3 regions of the Thermosipho atlanticus DSM 15807 genome follow, and region 3 is predicted to be linked to each of the others. Evidence: predicted binding sites of a transcription regulator. Region 3 holds the regulator's gene; each other region holds the start of a gene.

Evidence for each region. The regulator HrcA, encoded in region 3, represses chaperone genes, less so after heat shock. The targets are predictions, from matches to a motif close to ATTAGCACTCNNANNNTNNGAGTGCTAAT.
Region 1: the regulator HrcA is predicted to act here: its motif matches at 1,688-1,716, upstream of BUB65_RS07295 (ATP-dependent Clp protease ATP-binding subunit).
Region 2: the regulator HrcA is predicted to act here: its motif matches at 1,950-1,978, upstream of dnaK (molecular chaperone DnaK).

Annotation. Positions count from the first base shown of each region.
Region 1 is NZ_FQXN01000006.1:2,523-5,813, forward strand. Features, by position in the region: gene BUB65_RS07295 (ATP-dependent Clp protease ATP-binding subunit) at 1-1,654, opposite strand, end outside; gene BUB65_RS07300 (sensor domain-containing diguanylate cyclase) at 1,853-3,289, shown strand.
Region 2 is NZ_FQXN01000008.1:26,186-29,476, reverse strand. Features, by position in the region: gene BUB65_RS08075 (Hsp20/alpha crystallin family protein) at 1-76, opposite strand, end outside; gene dnaK (molecular chaperone DnaK) at 121-1,920, opposite strand; gene BUB65_RS08065 (YbjQ family protein) at 2,080-2,403, opposite strand; gene BUB65_RS08060 (ABC transporter permease subunit) at 2,459-3,202, opposite strand; gene BUB65_RS08055 (ABC transporter ATP-binding protein) at 3,199-3,291, opposite strand, start outside.
Region 3 is NZ_FQXN01000002.1:307,556-310,846, forward strand. Features, by position in the region: gene BUB65_RS03830 (MFS transporter) at 1-978, shown strand, start outside; gene hrcA (heat-inducible transcriptional repressor HrcA) at 1,107-2,120, shown strand; gene BUB65_RS03840 (nucleotide exchange factor GrpE) at 2,134-2,697, shown strand; gene dnaJ (molecular chaperone DnaJ) at 2,702-3,291, shown strand, end outside.

The sequences.
Region 1 (3,291 bases), on a different contig from region 3:
TCTCAGAACCGAATAAGAGTTCCGCAATTGTTTTTGCAAGTTCAGTTTTTCCAACTCCACTTGGTCCTAAGAACAAAAATGTTCCAATAGGTCTGTTTGGATCTTTTATACCTGCACGAGCTTTCCTTATGGCATCTGCAACAACTTTCACAGCTTCCTCTTGATCAACCATTCTTTGATGTACAAACTTTTCAAAATTTAATAACTTTTCTTTTTCAGATTCCATCATCTTACTAGCTGGAATCCCTGTCCAAGACTCTACAACTTTTGCTACAGTATCAGCTGTAACTTTATCAGTACCGTACTTTTTTTCAAGCTCTTCATATTGACTTTGAAGTTTATACATTTGTTGCTTCATTTCGGCAGCTTCTTTGTATTGAGAATTAATAGTAAGTTCATCTATTTTTTCACTTAAAGATTTAATTTTTTCTTTTAATTCTGTAATCCTTGGATCACTAGATTTTAGACTTACCTTTGCTGCCGCTTCATCAATTAAGTCTATTGCTTTGTCAGGTAAAAATCTATCTTGGATGTATTTTGAAGAAAGCTTTGCAGCTGCCTCAATGGCTTCATCTGTAATTTGAATATTGTGGTGTTTTTCATATGTTTCTTTTAAACCTTTAAGAATTTCAATTGTTTCATCAACTGACGGCTCATTCACTAAAACAGGTTGAAACCTTCTCGCTAAAGCTTTATCTTTTTCAATGTATTTTCTAAATTCTTCTAAAGTAGTTGCACCAATTGCATGGAGTTCTCCTCTTGCAAGTGCTGGTTTCAGCATATTTGATGCATCCATCGCGCCTTCTGCAGCACCAGCACCTACAATTGTGTGAAGTTCATCGATAAAGAGGATAACATTCTCTTTCATCTTTTTTATTTCTTCCATCAATTTCTTTAATCTTTCCTCAAACTCTCCACGATATTTACTACCTGCTATCATCTTACCAAGATCTAACATTAAAACTTTTTTGTTTTTCAACTTATCAGGAACTTTTCCTTCAACAATTCTTTGAGCTAAACCTTCTACAATTGCTGTTTTTCCAACTCCTGGATCACCAACAAGAACTGGATTGTTTTTAGTTTTTCTAACCAAAATTTCAATGACTCTTTCAAGTTCTTTATCTCTTCCAATTACCGGTGAAAGTTTCCCCTCTTTTGCAAGTTTTGTGAGATCAACTGTATACTTTGCTAATACGTTTTTATCGTCGTCCCCAAGCTCGCCTGACTCTGCCAAATCTTTTACTACATTTAGAACTGTTTCGTATGATACTCCATACTTTGACAAAATAGCGGCACATTGTGTAGAAGCATCTTTGAGAACAGCAAGTAGAAAATGGAGAGGCGAAACTTTTGTTGAACCTAAAAGCTTTGCTTCTTTTTTTGAAAGTTCAAAAATTCTTGAAAGTTCGTTAGACATATAAACTTGCGAACCAGAACCATAATATACCCCATATTGACTTTCAATTAATTCTTCAAGCCTATCAATAACTTCTTCAACGTTCACTTTTAACGTTTCAAAAATTTTCTGCACAGTCTCCTCTTGAAGAACTTCATACATAACATGCTCTGGTTTCAATAAATTTTGTCTTTTTTGAGATAAATGTTCAGCTGCTTGTTGTACAAGTTCGTTCATTCTTTCATCTAAATATCTCATATATACCACCTCCAACATATTTTTTTCTCAATTGTTATCACTCACATATTTAGACTGCTAACCATATTCAGAGTTCGAATTTATTAGTTAATAAAAATTTACAATTTAGTAACAAATTAATTTTTATACGAATATCTTCTGTGGTATAATTAAAATAAAATTAATGCAGTAACATGTGTTCAATAAGGAGTGGCTAATGTGATTTACATCCTCACATTTTTTATATTTGTTTTAGCTTTTGTTATTATACTTTTATATCTAAAGAATACTAAACTCCTAAAAATTTTAAGAATTTTATCTGAAAAAAACAAGCAAATTTCTTTTGGAATTTGGAAAAGTGATAAATTGTTCTATTACACTCCTACTTTTGAAGAAAGTGCTAAAAAATTAAATATTAATTTCAATGAATTCAAAAAGGTTTCAAAAAACAAATTAAAATCACTTCTTGAAAAATATCCTACTTTACAGGAAATATTAGAAACGATTATTTTAAATTATCACGATGAAAATATTTCATTTGATATTGAATTACCAATTGGAAATGAATTTTTCTTTGTTAAGTTCTTCAGAACAAAAATAAACAATATTAAATATTCATTCGTTTATGTAATAAACTTATCCACCAATATCAAAAACTTCGCTGAAGATCTTCTCAAGCCTCTTTTGAACACTCCAAGTGAAGTCTTTCAGTGTGTTCTAGATGGAAAGTCAACACACATATTGGGCGAAAAAATTTTCCAATACTTGAATAAAATCAATATGGTTGATTCTTTTGTTCTGGGGGTTAAACAAAATGATGGTTCAGTTAAAATTCACTATGCTAACGTTGATGGAGAAGAACTAATAGATTTTATTATTCCTCCAGAACAGAAGTCTATAACTTCATATATTATTGATTTCAAGGTCAAACAATACTTTAAAAATTCTTTTGATATCAAACTTCCACCAGGGTATAAAAAGATACACGTTGGCGAAAATATTCCAAATTCAATATATGGGGTACCTTTGTCTTTTGATAACCAAACTTTCGGAGCTGTTTTGTTTGAAAAAAGAGGAATAGATCAGTTTACTTTTAAAGATTTCTATCTCTTTGATTTATTTGCATATATTATTTCTATAAACTACAAATTAAAAAATACTATACGGGAATTGAGAATAGAAAAAGAAAAAAATTATTTAAATTCAATAGTTGATCCTCTAACAAAAGCATTTAATAGGACATTTTTAAACCATTTTCTCGAAAAAACAATTGCATATTCTAAAAGGAACAAACAAGAAAATACTTTGGTATTTATTGATTTAGATAACTTTAAACATATAAATGATCAACATGGACATTTCTATGGAGATGAAATATTAAAAAATTTTGTTTCAGTAGCTAAAAAAACTCTGAGAAAAATGGATGTTATTGCAAGATACGGCGGTGACGAATTTATAATTGTTTTACCAAATACAAATATTAAAACCTCAAAAAAAGTTATCAATAGACTTCAAAAAGAAGCTTCAAAGCTTCAAACACCTATACGATTTTCATATGGCTTAATCAACATAGATCCCGAAAAAGATTTAGAAGAGACTCTTAGAACGGTAGATGAAAAAATGTATGAAATGAAAAAAATGCAAAAAGACAGTTGACA
Region 2 (3,291 bases), on a different contig from region 3:
TAAAGTCTTCAAATAATTTATCAATCTCTCTTTGAAGTTCTACGAATGGATCGAAGAAATTTCTTCTTGCTAACATACTCTCACCTCCCCGTTTCAATTTTTACTTTTTTAATTGTTCAATTATTGATTACCTGCCTCCTGATTGCCTTGGTTTTGTTGTTGTTGTTTGTAAATATATTCACCAATTTTTGTCTTTTCTTTATCAAGTTCGTCAAAGAGCATTTTTATTCTTGGAATATCATTTTTGTTAATAGCATCTCTTAGATCGTTAATAAGGGTTTGTAATTTGTTCTTTTCATTTTCAGGTATCTTGTCACCGTATTCCTTCAAAGATTTTTCAATGAAGTAGGCAAGATCGTCTGCTTTGTTTTTGAGTTCAACTTCTTCCTTTCTTCTTTTATCCTGTTCTTCAAATTTTTTAGCATCTTCAATAATTTTGTTAATTTCATCTTCGCTTAGTTGATGTCTTCCAGATACAACCATAGATTGTTCTTTTCCTGTTCCGAGATCTTTTGCGGAAACGTGTACTATACCGTCACTGTCAATATCAAAGGTAACTTCAATTTGTGGAACTCCTCTTGGAGCTGGTGGAATTCCGACAAGTCTAAAACTACCGAGTAGAATGTTGTCAGCAGCTATAGGCCTTTCACCTTGGAAGATTCGCACTTCAACTTCAGTTTGTCCGTCTTCAGCTGTTGTAAATACTTTGCTCTTTTTAATTGGAATTGTTGAGTTTCTAGGAATAATTGGTTCAAATAATCCACCTTTTACTTCGATACCTAGTGTTAGTGGAGTAACGTCTACTAGCACGATATCTTTTCCTTGAGCACCTTCTTCACCTGCAAGAATTGCTGCTTGTATTGCTGCTCCCATTGCTACAGCTTCATCTGGGTTTACACCTTTGTTTGGTTCTTTTCCGAAAATATCTATTATGAATTTTTGTACCATTGGAACTCTTGTCATTCCACCCACTAATATAATTTCGTCAATATCTTCTGGTTTAAGTTTCGCATCGGATAAAGCTTGCTCAATTGGTTTTCTAGTCATTTCAACAAGATCTTTGGTTAATGATTCAAACATTGATCTTGTAAGTCTCATCTCTAAATGTAAAGGTCCTTCTGCAGTTGCAGTTATATATGGCAAGCTAATATCTGTTTCAAGTTTGCTTGAAAGTTCTATTTTAGCTTTTTCAGCAGCATCTCTTAACCTTTGGAGAGCTTGTTTATCTTGTCTCAAATCAATACCATGTTGTTTTTTGAATTCTTCGGCCATCCAGTCAATAATTCTTTGGTCAAAATCATCTCCTCCAAGATGATTATTTCCAGATGTAGCTATAACTTGAATTACACCGTCTCCAATTTCAAGAATTGAAACATCAAATGTTCCACCGCCAAGGTCGTATACAAGAACTTTTTCTTCTTTACCTTTTTTATCAAGTCCATATGCAAGAGCTGCAGCAGTTGGTTCGTTAATAATTCTTAATACATCAAATCCTGCTATTATACCAGCTTCTTTTGTTGCTTGTCTTTGAGCATCATTGAAATATGCAGGACATGTAATAACTGCTTTTTTAATTTCACCACCCAAGTATTCCTCAGCATCTCTCTTTAGTTTTTTGAGAATGAATGCGCTGATTTCCTGGGGAGTATAATCTTTATCATCAATTTTTACTTTGTAATCTGTTCCCATTTTTCTTTTAATTGATTTTATAGTTCTTTCAGAGTTTAATATTAACTGTCTTTTTGCAGGTTCACCAACAAGTATTTCTCCAGATTTTGTAAAGGCTACTATTGAAGGTGTTGTTCTTGCTCCTTCTGCATTAGGAATAACTTCAACGCTGGAGTCAGGTTTCATCCATGCAATAACGCTATTTGTTGTTCCCAGGTCTATTCCTACAACGTATTCTTTTCTTTTTGCCATTTTTTCACCTCCCGATTATATTATAAGATATTAGCACTCTCTTGTCAAGAGTGATAAATGAAGTTAACCAAAAAAAGATAGCCATTTAAATAAACGGCTATCTAAGTGTTTAATATAAAGTTAACTAAAAATTATAGCAATCGTAATTTATGTTTGTGATTAGTCTTTTTTCTTTAATTTTACAGCTGTGCCATATGCGAGCATTTCAGCAGCGCCAGACATAACAGCTGAACTTCCAAATCTGACTCCGATTATCGCATCAGCACCTAATTTTTCTGCTTCATCTATCATTCTTTCCAGTGCTTTGTTTCTTGCTTCAGTCATCATTTCAGTATATGATTTAATTTCGCCACCTGCTAATGTTTTAAAAGCTGCAGCTATATCTTTACCTAAATGTTTTGAGTGAACAATATTGCCAATTACTAAACCTAATGTTTTTTCAACTTCATATTCTGGAATTTTTTCTGTAGTTGTTACTATCATAATATACCTCCTCCTTTCTTAAAAACTACTATTATTTTCATTATTTGACATTGAATTATATCTCTTTTCGTTTAAACACAATATAGGAAAAGATTATCAATATAACGCTTAGTAAAGCAAGTGTAATCGAATATTTCCAGTCTATAGAACCAGTTTTAAATATGGTACTTCCAAGAATGTAGTTATACGTATTGAGTATTTTTAAAGGTCTTAAAATTCCCAAAGCAGTTGAAATTGCTAAAATAGCTACTGGAAATAAAATAGGTTTTACTTGATCGTTAAATTGTACTGTAAATACTAAAGTTAATGAATACCAAAAAATAGCCCCAATTAATGAGTGGATTAAAAATTTTGAGGTATAACTACTGTTAAGTTCCTTAGAAAACAAAATAGAATATATTAATGGTAAAAGTGAAAGTATGGTTATTTCCACTAAAAGAACGATAAAACTCGTTGAGAATTTATTTAAAAATACCCTTTTTCTAGAAGCTCTTGTCAATAGGAAATCCATGGTGCCATTTTCATATTCCCTAGAAAAAAGAGGAAAAGCAAATATAATGGCGATAATAGGAATGAATTGTCCAAAATTTTTGCCAAACCATTGTGAATATATATAAAAGTCCCATTTTTTAAGTGCTTCAACAAAATCCTTATTTACATACTTTTGGGTTACTGAGGAATATTCGTTTAAAATATTTATAGTCCAGTTTTGAAGAGGAGCAAGTGAAATAAAGATTCCAAACAGAATTATAAAAATTATTATAGCCCTTAATTTCATTTCTTCCCATTCTTTTTTCATTTTTTCACCCCTTTTACAAGTGCTTCAAATATTAGATCAAATGTGACTGGTTCTATTTTTCCTTTTGCCTTTTCCCTAGTGGTTATATA
Region 3 (3,291 bases):
GTGTTTTTTGGTATTTCAATTTCGTATAATACAGCTATGTTTTTAAGATTTTTGTCTGGAGTTGGGTATGGTGGACTGCTTCCGGCAGTAAATACTTATCTTTCCGAGTATACTTCGATAAAACTTAGGGGGAGGTATTTGGTACTTCTAGAAGCAAGTTGGGCTATCGGAAGTATTTTAATTGCTTTATTTGCTGTTACAATTGGAGAAAAGTTAGGTTGGAGATGGAATTTTTATATTTTCATTTTAGGAATATTTTCATTAATTCCTTTATCTTTTGAACGAGAAACCCCAAAATATATTTTCAAAAAATATGGTAAGAAAAAATTGGAAGAAATATTTGGAAGAGTTAAAGGGGAAATAGAACCAATTGAAGAGGTAAAAATCACATACAAAGCATTATTTAGTAAAAGTCATATCAAAAAGACAATAGTTGTTATTGTTTCATGGTTTGTAGTAAGTTTTGTGTATTATGCTTTGTTTTCTTGGGCACCTAAAATTTTTGTTGCTCAACTTGGTATAACTATTACTAAAGCAAAATGGTTTACGTTCTATATTTACTTGGCCCAACTTCCCGGTTATTTATCTGTAGCATATTTAATTGAAAAATGGGGTAGAAAACCTACATTAACAACTTATTTTATAGCTATGGGTTTAAGCGCTTTACTTCTTCCTTTTGTTTCGGGAAATATTTCATTCTTAATAATAATGTTGATAATTTCGTTTTTTACATTGGGAGTTTGGGGACTTGTGTACGCTTATACTCCTGAACTTTTTCCAACATCATTTAGAGGAACAGCAAATGGATTGGCTGGTTCAATTGCAAGAATTGCCGGAATAATTGCACCGTATTTTACAGGATATTTTGTTGATAAGTCCATTTTTATTGCTTTGCTGATTATTGCTATTTTAGCGGGAGTATCGGGTATAACTGTTTTGCTCCTTGGAAAAGAAACAAAAGAAATGTCTGTAAACTAAAGCGCCCGATGGGCGCTTTAGTTTTATTAAACAAAATCAGTGTGATTTGACTAGTAATTATTTTTGTGTTATACTATTAGCAGATATTTATTAAGAGTGATAATGAAAGTGATAAGTGGGGTGATTGAATGAGGGATCTTTCTGAGCGACAGAAAAAGATCCTATATTGTGTTGTAAGAGAGTATGTAAAAACGGGTGTACCTGTAAGTTCAAAAAAAGTTTTAGAAACTACTAATCTTGATTGGAGTGGTGCTACGGTAAGAAACGATTTAAGAAAATTGGATTATTTAGGGTATATTTTTCAGCCTCATACATCAGCAGGGAGAATACCTACTGATAAAGGGCTAAGATTTTATGTCAATGAAATATTAAAAATAAGACAAGAGACAAAAAAGAAAGGTTCTTCCGTAGATACGACAATGAATTTTCCAATAGGAGATCTTGATAAAGTAATTCATGGAGCAGCAAAACTTCTTGCGACTACTGTAAAAGGTTTTGTGATTATTGAAAAACCTAGTCCAATGAATCTCAGAATTAAAAGAATTGTTTTGACCCCCGTTACTAGTAATTTTTCAATTGTGAATATTATCACAGAACTAGGATTAACTACAGTTTTGCCAATTCAACATTCAGAGATTTTTAACATAGATGAAATTGAACATTTCTTAAATAAAAGTTTGCAGGCTGCCTTTTTAAGCGATTTTAAACTGAAATTGAAAGAAATAACCGAAAGATTTTCTTGGGCTGAGGGAAGATTAAAAGAATTTATAGAATTATCTGAACGAATTGCTTCCGAAAAATACGAAGATTACATTGCTGATGGAGTATTTAATTTAATTAATGCAAAACGATTTGACGAAAATAAATTGAAAGAAATTGTGAGATTATCAACCTCTATAGATTTTTATTCTCAGATATTTAATTTAGGTGAAGGAATCTATATTGGGAAAGAACATAATCTGAGAAATTTTGAACAGTATACGGTAGTTATAGTGCCTTATTTTGTTGGTTCTAGAGAAGTAGGTAAAATTGCAGTGATTTTTGATAAATTCGGTGATTATGACAAGGTATTTGAAAGCATAGAATACGTTGTGAATAGATTAACTGAATATTTTACAGTTGTATCAAGAAACGTACAATAATGGAGGTGATAGAATGAAAAAAGATTTGGATAGCAAGAAAAAAACAAATGAAAAAAATGAAGTTAAGGTTGAAAAAGGCCAAAAAGTCAATAATAATGAAAAAAAGATAAAAGAACTAAAGGAAAGAATTGAGGAATTGGAAAAGCAATTAAAAGATTTTGAAAACTATGCGAGAATATTAAAATCACAATTTGAAAATTACAAAAAGGATGTTGCAAAAGAAAAGGAACAAATTACGATAAGTACTACTGGAAGAATAGTTGAGAAATTCATACCAATTATTGATGATTTCAAAAGAGCATTCGTAAATGCCGAAGAAGAAATCAAAAATACAAAGTTTTTTAAAGGCATTGAGTTGATATATAAAAATTTCATGAAAGTTCTTAAAGATTTAGGCTTAAGTGAGCTATCTGTAGGTGAAAAATTTGATCCATTTGAACAAGAGGCTGTAGAAAAAATAATGGACGAGGAAAAAGAAGAATATACGATTATTGAAGTTGTTGAAGATGGTTATAAATTCAGAGATAGAGTAATCAAACCTGCAAAAGTCAAAGTAACAGTCAAGCCTAGGAGGTGAATATATGGCAAAAAAAGATTATTACGAAATATTAGGAGTTTCTCGCAATGCAACTAATGAAGAGATTCGTAAGGCATATAAACAATTGATAAAAAAATGGCATCCTGACAAACACCACGAGAATAAGAGGGAAGCGGAACAAAAATTTAAAGAGATACAAGAAGCTTATGAAGTATTGTCGGATCCTGAAAAAAGAGCAATGTATGATAGATATGGGTATGTAGGTGACGTTCCACCAAATGCAGAAGGTTTTGGCGGCTTTGGTGGTTTTGGTGGTTTTGAAGATATTTTTAGAGATTTCGGGGATTTTATTAATAATGATATTTTCAATATTTTTTTTGGGAATCAAAGGACTTCTTCAAGGAGGAAGCAGAAGTCTCCTAGAAGAGGTGAAGACATAAATATAACTGTTGATATATCATTTGAAGAGTTATTTAAGGGCACTACTGTTCCTCTAGAATATGATAGGTACGAAACATGTTATCATTGTAAAGGCGAAGGAATAGAACCCGGAAGTGGATGGGTTACTTGTCCAAAATGTCATGGTACAGGTACGGTGAGAGAAGAAAGAAGAACATTTTTGGGTGTAATAGT